One region of the Bradyrhizobium sp. 159 genome, then DNA from elsewhere that is predicted to be linked to it. Evidence: riboswitches for the same ligand, from Rfam matches in the RefSeq annotation. Region 1 holds a riboswitch; each other region holds the start of a gene.

What was found. A riboswitch is a leader RNA that binds a small molecule or an ion and turns the genes downstream of it on or off. The one in region 1 is predicted to bind cobalamin.
Region 2: it holds a riboswitch for cobalamin, as region 1 does, so the genes downstream of both, metE (5-methyltetrahydropteroyltriglutamate--homocysteine S-methyltransferase) here and IVA96_RS03310 (energy-coupling factor ABC transporter permease) in region 1, are expected to answer to the same signal.
Region 3: it holds a riboswitch for cobalamin, as region 1 does, so the genes downstream of both, IVA96_RS20320 (TonB-dependent receptor plug domain-containing protein) here and IVA96_RS03310 (energy-coupling factor ABC transporter permease) in region 1, are expected to answer to the same signal.

What each region holds. Positions count from the first base shown of each region.
Region 1 is NZ_JADPKE010000018.1:195,110-198,380, forward strand. Features, by position in the region: gene cobT (nicotinate-nucleotide--dimethylbenzimidazole phosphoribosyltransferase) at 1-567, opposite strand, end outside; gene cobF (precorrin-6A synthase (deacetylating)) at 578-1,327, opposite strand; gene IVA96_RS03310 (energy-coupling factor ABC transporter permease) at 1,373-2,050, opposite strand; cobalamin riboswitch at 2,087-2,307, opposite strand; gene cobA (uroporphyrinogen-III C-methyltransferase) at 2,353-3,084, opposite strand; gene IVA96_RS03320 (cobyrinate a,c-diamide synthase) at 3,081-3,271, opposite strand, start outside.
Region 2 is NZ_JADPKE010000081.1:20,391-23,661, forward strand. Features, by position in the region: gene IVA96_RS21650 (hypothetical protein) at 606-743, shown strand; cobalamin riboswitch at 920-1,120, shown strand; gene metE (5-methyltetrahydropteroyltriglutamate--homocysteine S-methyltransferase) at 1,220-3,271, shown strand, end outside.
Region 3 is NZ_JADPKE010000072.1:27,576-30,846, reverse strand. Features, by position in the region: partial or broken gene ihpA (divalent metal ion exporter subunit IhpA) at 1-150, opposite strand, end outside; gene IVA96_RS20330 (hypothetical protein) at 204-560, opposite strand; gene IVA96_RS20325 (GDCCVxC domain-containing (seleno)protein) at 1,183-1,392, opposite strand; cobalamin riboswitch at 1,740-1,935, shown strand; gene IVA96_RS20320 (TonB-dependent receptor plug domain-containing protein) at 2,043-3,026, shown strand; gene IVA96_RS20315 (TonB-dependent receptor) at 3,152-3,271, shown strand, end outside.

The DNA of each region.
Region 1 (3,271 bases):
CAGACTCGCCGCAATGGCCGCCGAGACCGTGGTGTTGCCAATGCCCATCTCGCCGAAGATCACCAGATCAGGCCGGCCGACTTCCGCGCGCGCAACCGCGCGCTGGCCGGCCGCGAAGGCGAATGCCAGTTCCGCCGGCTCAAGTGCAGCTTCCTCGCTGAAATCGCGCGTGCCGCTCCGCGGCTTGTCGGTGACGACGCCCGCCATCTGTTCCTGCGCCAGCGTGCCGGCGTCGACCACCTCCAGGCTGGAGCCAAGCTCACGCGCCAGCACTGAGATCGCGGCGCCACCGGACGCAAAATTCGCCATCATTGCGATGGTCACAGCTTGAGGATAGGCCGACACACCCTGCGCAACGATGCCGTGATCGCCGGCGAAGACGATGATCGGCACGCGCGCGGCGCGAGGAGATTCCGTCGCTTGCAGGCCCGCAAGCTCGATCGCCAGTTGCTCAAGCCGGCCGAGCGCGCCGGTCGGTTTTGTCAACTGCGTCTGCCGCGCGATCGCTGCCTCGCGGTGCATCGCGGAGATTTCGGGACACTCTTGGTAGACCCATTCGGGGAGCATGCAGCCTCGCTTAACGCGTGCGCTTGAGAATGTAGCTGTCCATGATCCAGCCATGCCGCTCGCGCGCTTCCTGCCGAAGTGCGACGATGCGCGGGCCGACTTCGGCCAACGCGCCGGACATGACGATCTGGTTGGGCATGCCGAGATAGGCACCCCACCAGATCTGCAGACTTTCCGGAGCGAGCGACTCGAACGCCGTGCCGCCGTCGAGCATCACCGCGATGGTATCGACTCCTTGTGGCCAGCCGCCTTCGCGCAAGCGCCGCCCCGTCGTGACCAGGAATGGCTCACCGATGTCGTTGAGCGGCAGCGCATGCGCGGCGCACAGCGCCTGGATCGAAGTAATGCCGGGCACGACCTCGATCGTCGGTAACGGATCGAGCCGCCGCGCAATGCGGAGCGAGGAATCGTACAGCGAAGGATCGCCCCAGATCAGCAGCGCGACCTTGCCCTCGCCGTCGAGATGATTTGCGATGGTTTGCGACCAGGTTGCCGCCACCGCATCGTGCCAATCGTCCACGCCCTTTTGGTAGTCCGCCTCAGTCGTGTCCCGCACTGGCAAGTCGAACTCGGCGATGCGCGTGCTCGCGCTGGTGAGCACGTCCGCGCAGATCGTCCGCCTGAGATCCGCCAGATCGGATTTCGCCGGCCCCTTGCGCGGGATCAGGACGATGTCGGCAGCGTTGATGGCACGGGCCGCGGCGCGCGTGAGCTGCCCGGGATCGCCGCAACCGATGCCTATCAGGGAAAGCGTGAGCATCGCGAGCGCGAAGGGCGGCCGCACCGGCCGCCCTTCGCTTGTCTCTCAAGCGCCGTTATGCAGGCGCGGCGTGACGAGGCCGGGCGCAGTGACACCGCGCAGCGACTTCGCCAGCGCCAGCACCGCGAGATCGGCGAGCGGCTCGATCACGATGACCAGCGCATAGGATGCCGCAAACGCCGCGATGTTGGCGAGGTTGGTCGCGCCGAAGCCGGAGCCATAGAGCGCCCAGAACGCCACCCAGGCGACGATGCCGGACTGATAGGCGGTCGAGAGCGCCAGCGCCTGACGGTATTGCAGATCGACGTAAGCCGTGTTGCGCGGAATGATCCGCGTGGCCAACGCCTGAATCGCGAACAGCGGCACCAGGAGCGTGGTGATGTTCATGCCGTATTGCGGCAGGTCGGTCGGCACGAAGAAGACGCCCTGGAGCAGCAGGCCGAACGCAAGGCCGAAGGCGGCGGGCGCAGCACCGAACAGCAGGAACAGCGTCGAGCCGAGGATGAAGTGCACCTCGGAGACGCCGACGGGGAAGTGCGGCAGCACCTGGAAGAAGCTGAAGACGAGGCCGGTGGTGGCGAGCGTGCGCGTCGCGAACGAGCCGATGCCCTGCTCGCGCACGGTGTCGACCGCGAGCTTCAAGGCAACGCCGCCTGCGGCGATGCCGGTTGCGTAACTCAACACGAGCTTGGCGCCCGTCACGATTCCGGGTTCGATATGCATGGCTCAGATCCTTCCTGCCGTCACACCCGACGGCCTTGGCCTCAAAACGTGCAGGGCCGGTCTCCTGGCTCGCGGTTCACTGGGGTTCTCCGGCCTTCCCGAGCCTTGCGGCCCAGTGGCTGATCGGAGCCCCTCACCGCTTACAGTCGCGGGGGCGGCTGGGGATTTGGGCGCCGCAACTGGGTCCGCCCGCCCCCATTCCCGATTATGCTCCGGCGCTTTGCGCCGCGTCGAGCACCATGCCTCTCCTGTGTGCCCCTTTCGCGAGCCGGGCGTCAAGGGGCGAACGGCGGCCGCGGCCATCATGACAGATCGTCTCCTGCCAGCGCCCCGAACAGGATGACGGCGGCGGTGGAAGCGGCGCCGCCGCGCGCAAGCTGCTCGGCAAGCTCGACAATGGTGGTGCGGACCAGCCGCTCGTCGGAACGGCCAAGAGATTCCGCAAACAGCGCCGGCGTATTTGCGGCCAGGCCATGCTCGATCAATTTTGCGGCAAGGGCCGGAAAGGTGCGCCGGCCCATATAAACCACGGTGGTTGCCTCCGGATCTGCCAGCGCCACCCAATTCAGGTTTTGCGGCAGTTCGCCGGTGACGTCAGCCCCGGTCACGAACTGCACCCGCCGCGAGGTGTGGCGCCGGGTCAGGGGGATGCCGGCTTGCGCGGCGGCGACGCAGGCGGATGTGACGCCGGGAATGATCTCGTAGCCGATGCCGGCCTCGCGCAGCGTCTCGAGCTCCTCCTCGAGCCGGCCGAAAATGCCGGCGTCGCCAGACTTCAGCCGCACCACGCGCGCGCCAGTTGCGGCGTAGTCAACCAAAAGGCGGTTGACGTGGTGCTGCTTGGTGGAGGGCCGCCCTGCCCGTTTGCCCACCGCGACGAGATTGGCGCCGGGACGGGCGAGATCGAGGATCGCGCCGGAGGCAAGATCATCATAGAGCACGACGTCGGCCTCGCGCAGCCGTGCAGTCCCCTTCACCGTGAGGAGTTCTGGGTCGCCGGGGCCGGCGGAGACGAAACTGACAAAACCGCTCACCGGTCCTCCGCAATCAGATGGAAGAACGTGCCGGTGGCTTGGCCCCGCCGCGAGCCGGTCTCGGCAATGACCGCGCCGGTTGCATCGTGGACCACGGCCAGCGGCGTGTCGGGCTGGGCGATGATCGTCGAATAATGGAACTCGTGGCCGCGCAGGCGTGCGCCTGCCCGGTGCCCCGGCATCGGCG
Region 2 (3,271 bases), on a different contig from region 1:
TTTCGCTAACGAAGTAGTAGATGTCGCGCTTGTGGAGGCCGCCGACCGCGTGGGGCGGATCGAGGTCGATCAACATCGTTATGACCTTAAGGCGCCGATCGACTCCGAGAAGCCCTCGAAGGGCTCTGCAGGATATCTAAAGCGACGTCACTTCGAAGCCGAAGAGACGGTCTCGATGCGACGAGATCGGTCCGGAGATCCTGAAGACGTGCGAGAAGCTCGGCATCCGCTTGGCCGTGGTCACCATGCACGCGTGCATGAGCCTAGGGTCATAGCAGGATCCCCGCCGCCCGCGCTCTCGCCGCTTACTCCAGTTTCGCAAGTCAGCGTGCATCCTGAGGTCCGGAACTGTTCCTGCGATGTCGCGCAGGCCAACGTCCAGGCTGCACTACTCGCCAGCGGCGACGGAAACAACGAAGGCGCGCCAAAGTCGCTCAGCACGTAAGTGCTTGGCGCACCGAGGAGATCATCTTGACCAACGCCACGGAGGCGATCGAGCTCGCGGCTCGTCGCGGGGTCCGCCGAACACAGGCAGTCCGACCTGATCATCCGTGCGATCCTGGAGCAATCCCGGCCTTGGCAACCCTAAGGAGCCTCATGGCGCTGTGTTCAAGCGGATGTCGGCCGAGCATGATCGCAACTTCCTCACGGGCGAGTTCGAGAAGCTGCTGACGGAAAAGACCAGGCTTGTCGCGATCACGCAGATGTCGAAGCGCCCAGCGCGTTCGTTCTGCTCGCGTTAGCTCACGACTACGCCAAGAGGGTGTTGAGCGGACGCATTCATAAGCGGAGGCTTCACAGATCCACGCGTTTTTACCAGGCCGGGAGTAAGACCGTTGTGCCCTAACTGGTACAGCTGGCAATCGCTTGGGCAATATCGCGGCAACACTTAGTAGGTTGACGGATCGATCCTCGTGCGTCTAATGCCAGCCGTCGTGGTCTTCGGATTTCGTTTGATCCGGAGCTAAGAGGGAAGCCGGTGCAATGCCGGCGCTGCCCCCGCAACTGTAAGCGGCGAGCCGCTGTCCAACGAAGTCACTGAAGCCATGCGGCTTCGGGAAGGCCGGACAGCAGCGACGACCCGCGAGCCAGGAGACCTGCCTCGACAATATATCGTCCACGGGCGGGGTGTCCCGGTGTGCGCCAAGCAGCTGTCGCTCACGCGATATTCGCTGCATGCGTCCGCCATGGCCTTTGCCCCAATTATGGGGTCTGATCTATGTCTATTCTTTCGCTTCCCGTTGCCACATTGGGGACGTCACGCATCGGCCCACGACGCGAACTCAAGTTCGCGCTCGAGAGCTACTGGGCGGGAAACTCCAGCGAAGCCGAGCTCCTCGAGGCGGGGAGTGGACTTCGTGCCGCTAATTGGGCACGGCAGAAATCCTGCGGTGTGACGGTCATTCCTTCGAATGACTTCTCGCTCTACGATCAGGTGCTCGATACCAGCGTAATGGTCGGAGCCATTCCCGACGTCTACGGCTGGACCGAAGGTGCTGTGTCGCTCAAGACCTACTTCGCCATGGCACGTGGCGCTCAGGACGGTGATCACACTCAGCATGGGCCAGGCGTAGCCGCACAGGAAATGACGAAGTGGTTCGATACCAACTACCACTACATGGTGCCGGAATTTCACCAGGATCAGATCTTTAAGTATTCCTCTCGAAAGCCGATCGAGGAATATGAGGAGGCAAAAAGCCTCGGCTACCAAACGCGCCCCGTCCTAGTTGGCCCAGTCACTTTCCTGAAGCTCGGCAAAAGCGCAAATCCCGCATTCAATCCGCTGTCGCTGCTTGATAGGCTCCTCCCAGTCTATGTCGATGTGCTCCGCGAACTAGCCTCGTGCGGTGCTGAATGGGTTCAGCTCGACGAGCCATGCCTGGTGATGGACATCGACGAAGCGTCGCGGGCGGCTGTCCGCCGGGCCTATGCTCATTTCGCAAAGGTTGTGCCGGCCCTTAAAATCATGCTGGCCACTTATTTCGGCGCTATCGGCGACAATCTTGAAACAGCCCTTGCCTTGCCCGTTGCCGGGCTTCATGTCGATCTGGTTCGGGCACCCGACCAGTTGGACGCAATTGTCGCCACAGCCCGCAGAGATCTCGTGGTCTCGCTAGGCGTGGTTGATGGTCGCAACGTCTGGCGCTCCAATCTTGCGGCGCTGCTCGACCAACTTGCCCCTTTGGTCAAAAAGCTGGGCAGGGACCGTGTTCAGATTGCTCCTTCCTGCTCGCTGCTTCATGTTCCGATCGACATTGAGCTAGAGACCGATCTCGATCCCAATCTGAAGACGTGGCTGGCGTTCTCAGTTCAGAAGTTCAAGGAACTTTCGATATTGGGCAAAGCGCTGGCCGGCCATGCTGCCGAGGTGGCCGATGAACTTGCGCTTTCCGAGGACGCAGCCGTGACCCGCGAAACATCGCCCGAGATCCACAATGCGAATGTCGCCGGACGAATGGCCGCGATCGACGATAGCATGCGTCGCCGTCGCAATGCGTTCACCCAGCGTGCCGACGTCCAGCGGGTCGCGTTCGCATTGCCGATGTTTCCAACGACAACCATCGGGTCCTTCCCGCAAACGGTCGACGTCCGGAATGCGCGTGCGGCTCATGCGCGGGGAGCGCTGAATGACGCGCAGTACGAGCAGCTTCTGAAAGCGGAGACAGCCCGTACCGTGCAGTGGCAGGAAGATATCGGCCTGGACGTGCTCGTACACGGTGAGTTCGAGCGCAATGACATGGTTCAATACTTTGCCGAGCAGCTGTTGGGATTCGCTTTCACCAAGCACGGCTGGGTTCAGTCTTATGGGTCGCGGTACGTTCGTCCGCCTATCCTGTTCGGAGATGTCTCCCGGCCGAAGCCGATGACCGTTGAATGGTGGCGCTTCGCGCAGTCTCTGACTAAGAAACCCGTCAAGGCTATGCTGACCGGACCGGTGACGATCCTGAACTGGTCGTTTGTCCGCGACGACATCTCGCGGAGCGAGACATGCCGTCAGATCGCTCTTGCGATCCGAGATGAGGTGATCGATCTTGAGGCGGCTGGAGCGACCATGATCCAGATCGACGAGGCTGCGTTGCGCGAGGGATTGCCGCTACGCAAATCGCAGTGGAGGAACTATCTCGATTGGGCAGTGGACAGCTTCCGCGTTTGCTCGTCCTCTGTCGCCGACGGAACTCAGATCCATACCCACATGTGCTATTCCGAGTTCAACGAAATCATCGATGCGATCGCAGCAATGGATGCTGACGTCATTTCAATCGAGACGTCC
Region 3 (3,271 bases), on a different contig from region 1:
CGCTCGGCAGCCGTCAGGCGCGGACTGGTCGCGAGCGCGCGCTGCAGCGCCGCTCCGAGGTTGAGGGTCTGCGAATGCGACACCGCGCAACCAGGGACTGACCAGCAACGCCGTCGCGCACGCGAAACGCGTGACGCACTTTGGAAACATGGTGAAAACCTGACGAAAGACGGATCTAGGGCGCGATGCGCCCAGCGGTCATTTCAGGTCAGGAATTTCGGGGGCGGTGGGTCGATTCCGGGCGGCAGACCGCGCCGAACGACCTGCAGCGTGGGTACCATCTCTATCGGGCGCATCACGGCTACCGCTGCAATCACTGGGGCCGGAACGGAGACGGAGAAGCAGCCGTGACAGTGATGGTCGGCCAAAGCGCCCTTGTCGGAATGGCCGATGCCCTTGTCGGCGAAGGAGACGACAACATTGGGCGACGAATTTGTGACATCCAGATCGCACACGCCGTGAAGCACGCCGGCGATCAGGTAGGTCGCGATCACAAATATGGTCATCGCACCGCGCAGCGAGCGCGGCAGGATACGGCCAAATCTGAAGGAAAGGGTCACTCGGGGTTCCGATCGATCGGGCGATGACCGGTACCATGCACTAGGCCGGGGTGTCGATCCGCAACAGTGTTACATCATTATGATCCGGGAACCGGGGGCTCAAGTCACGGGAGGGAACGCTTGACGGAATAGGCGGCAGCTCTGAGCTCCAGCTGCCTCGCGCACGGCAAGGGTGCCAAATAGTCCGAGAGGCTCGCGCGAAGCGTGGATCGATGCTGCATGCTCCCTCCTGTCGTGTATCGTGTCTGCTTGATGAAGTCGGCGATGCGGTCGGCCACGTCTTCCGCGGAAGAAATGATGTTGACCCGGCCGCCGCTCGAATCGACGGCGGTCCACTCAGGTCGATCCAGCGCCCGATCGTTCTACGTCGACAATGGAAAGCAGTTGCCGCTTTGGAAGGACTTGCCTCATTTCACGTACTGGCTGATCCCGATAGCTGTCGGGGTACCGTTCATCGTTCGTTCACTTCTATGGGCCCCGTTAGCGCGAGCTCGCGGCGGAATTCCCACGTGATTAGGGCAAGAGCGACGGCGCAGCAATTGAGGTCCGGACCCCAACGCCGATCGCGTTATCCTCGCGCGAAAGCCCGTGCACTCATCGGCACACGCAGGAAATCGGCAAACTACCCGCAGCAAGCTCCCTTGCCATTCTCTTGGATCGGTGGGCAAGGCACGGTGCCATAGGAGCAGAACACGCAGCAATTGCCCGATTTAGGCTTCAGCCGGGTGCCGCATCCGCGGCAATCGTAAAAGAATTGGCAAGCGTCGGTCGGCATCGTCTCAATGGATCGATGGCCGCATGACGGGCAAATGAGAGTGGATTCGACGTGCATGCCCTCTAACGTAGCATCGCGCGAGCCAGTTTCCAACGATCATCGCCTGGTTGATCCCGGAGGGCACCTTAACGGCAACGATACGAAGGATACGTGCGGAGCTTTGAACGGCATTGGAGTTGTCACCGACGTCGAACGTAGTGTGCGTCGTGATCGCGACCTCGTCGGCCTGTGCGCAAGCAGTAGACCTCACCACGCTCACCGCTGCAACCAATTCATAAGGGATCGACGCGTGATCTGACATGCCATCTCCCGCGGTGTCGAATCCTCGACTTGGCCTGATGATCGGCGCCACGCGCTGACTTCTGCCGCAGCGAAACATCCAATTGACAGCCGTTTGCAAATAAAACTAGGGTGACAACGACGGTTCTCCTTCGGGAGATCAATAGGGAATACGGTGCGGGGATCCCCCAACGCCGTGGCTGCCCCCGCAACTGTAAGCGGTGAGCCTTCGCCAAACGCCACTGGGCCTGCGGACCTGGGAAGGCGGCGAGAGGTAACGACCCGCGAGCCAGGAGACCTGCCGTCAGTCGTGGTCACACGCGAGCACATTGGGCGGGGTGTCCTGGTGGGTGTTGGGGCTGCCTTCTTCTTGAGGCAGCGGCCAAGCTGCGTTCGCGGTGACGTGCCACGTTATCGCGAGTCTGTTGATGACCTCCCGTACAATCTTCGCGCCGCGGTATCGCCGCGCGATTCTGCGCTCAGCTGCATTCTCCTGCCTGGTTTTGTCGACCGACGGCTGGGCACAGTCCGAAAGGACGGTCCAGACGCTCGACCCCGTTGTGGTGCAGTCGCCGGCAACGTCGCCGAGGGCCCAAAGCACCCGACGCAGTTCTGCGACCGCCAGCGCCGCGCGTTTGCGCCAGCAGCGCAACATAGCTGTCAATACCGGTACACAGGTTGCCGCGCCGACTGGTCCTGTCTTCGCCGCACCGACGCTCAACCTCACCGGCGCGAGCACGGCCGGCAGCCGGCTCGGCCTGACGCGACTGCAGACGCCAGCCAGCGTGGAGGTGATCTCCGCTGAAACCATCGCCGAACGCGGCCAGCAGAACATCCTCGACGCGGTGACGCAAAACGCCACCGGCTTCACGGCGAGCCCGGCACCGGGCAATGGCGGCGTCTCGTTCAATACCCGCGGCTTCACGGGCCTTGGCTCCGTCATGACGCTGTATGACGGCACCCAGCTCTATATCGGCGCCGGGACGGTGGCCTTTCCGTTCGACACCTGGTCGACCGAGCGCATCGAGGTGCTGCGCGGCCCTGCGTCGGTGATGTACGGCGCGGGCGCGGTCGGCGGCGCCATCAACGTGGTTTCAAAACTGCCATTGTGGGTCCCTCGCAATCAGGCCGAGATGTCGCTGGACAGCAACATGACCCGGCGAATTGCGGTGGACAGTGGCGGTCCGGTCAGCAAGGACGTCGCCTATCGGATCACCGCCTCCGGCAACATGTCGGATGGCTGGGTCGATCGCGACGACACCTCGAACGTCGCGCTTCATGCCGTGATCCAGATCAAGCAGAACGACGACGTCACCTGGACACTGTCCACGGACTACGGTGACCGCAACCCGTCGCGCTACTTCGGCACGCCGCTGATCAACGGCAGGCTCGATGAATCTCTCCGCTTCTAGAATTACAACGTCAGCGACAGCCACATCCGCTACCAGGATAGCTGGAACCAGGTGAAAACTGAATGGCAGGTGGCCGATGGAATTTCGGTTCAGAACACGCTTTACTATCTGAACTCCAAGCGACATTGGAAGGACGTCCAAGCTACGCCTATAACCCCGCCACCGGCCTGATCAACCGCAGCAGCTATATCGAGATTTTTCACGATCAGCAGCAGGTCGGCAATCGCATGGATGCGAAATTCCGC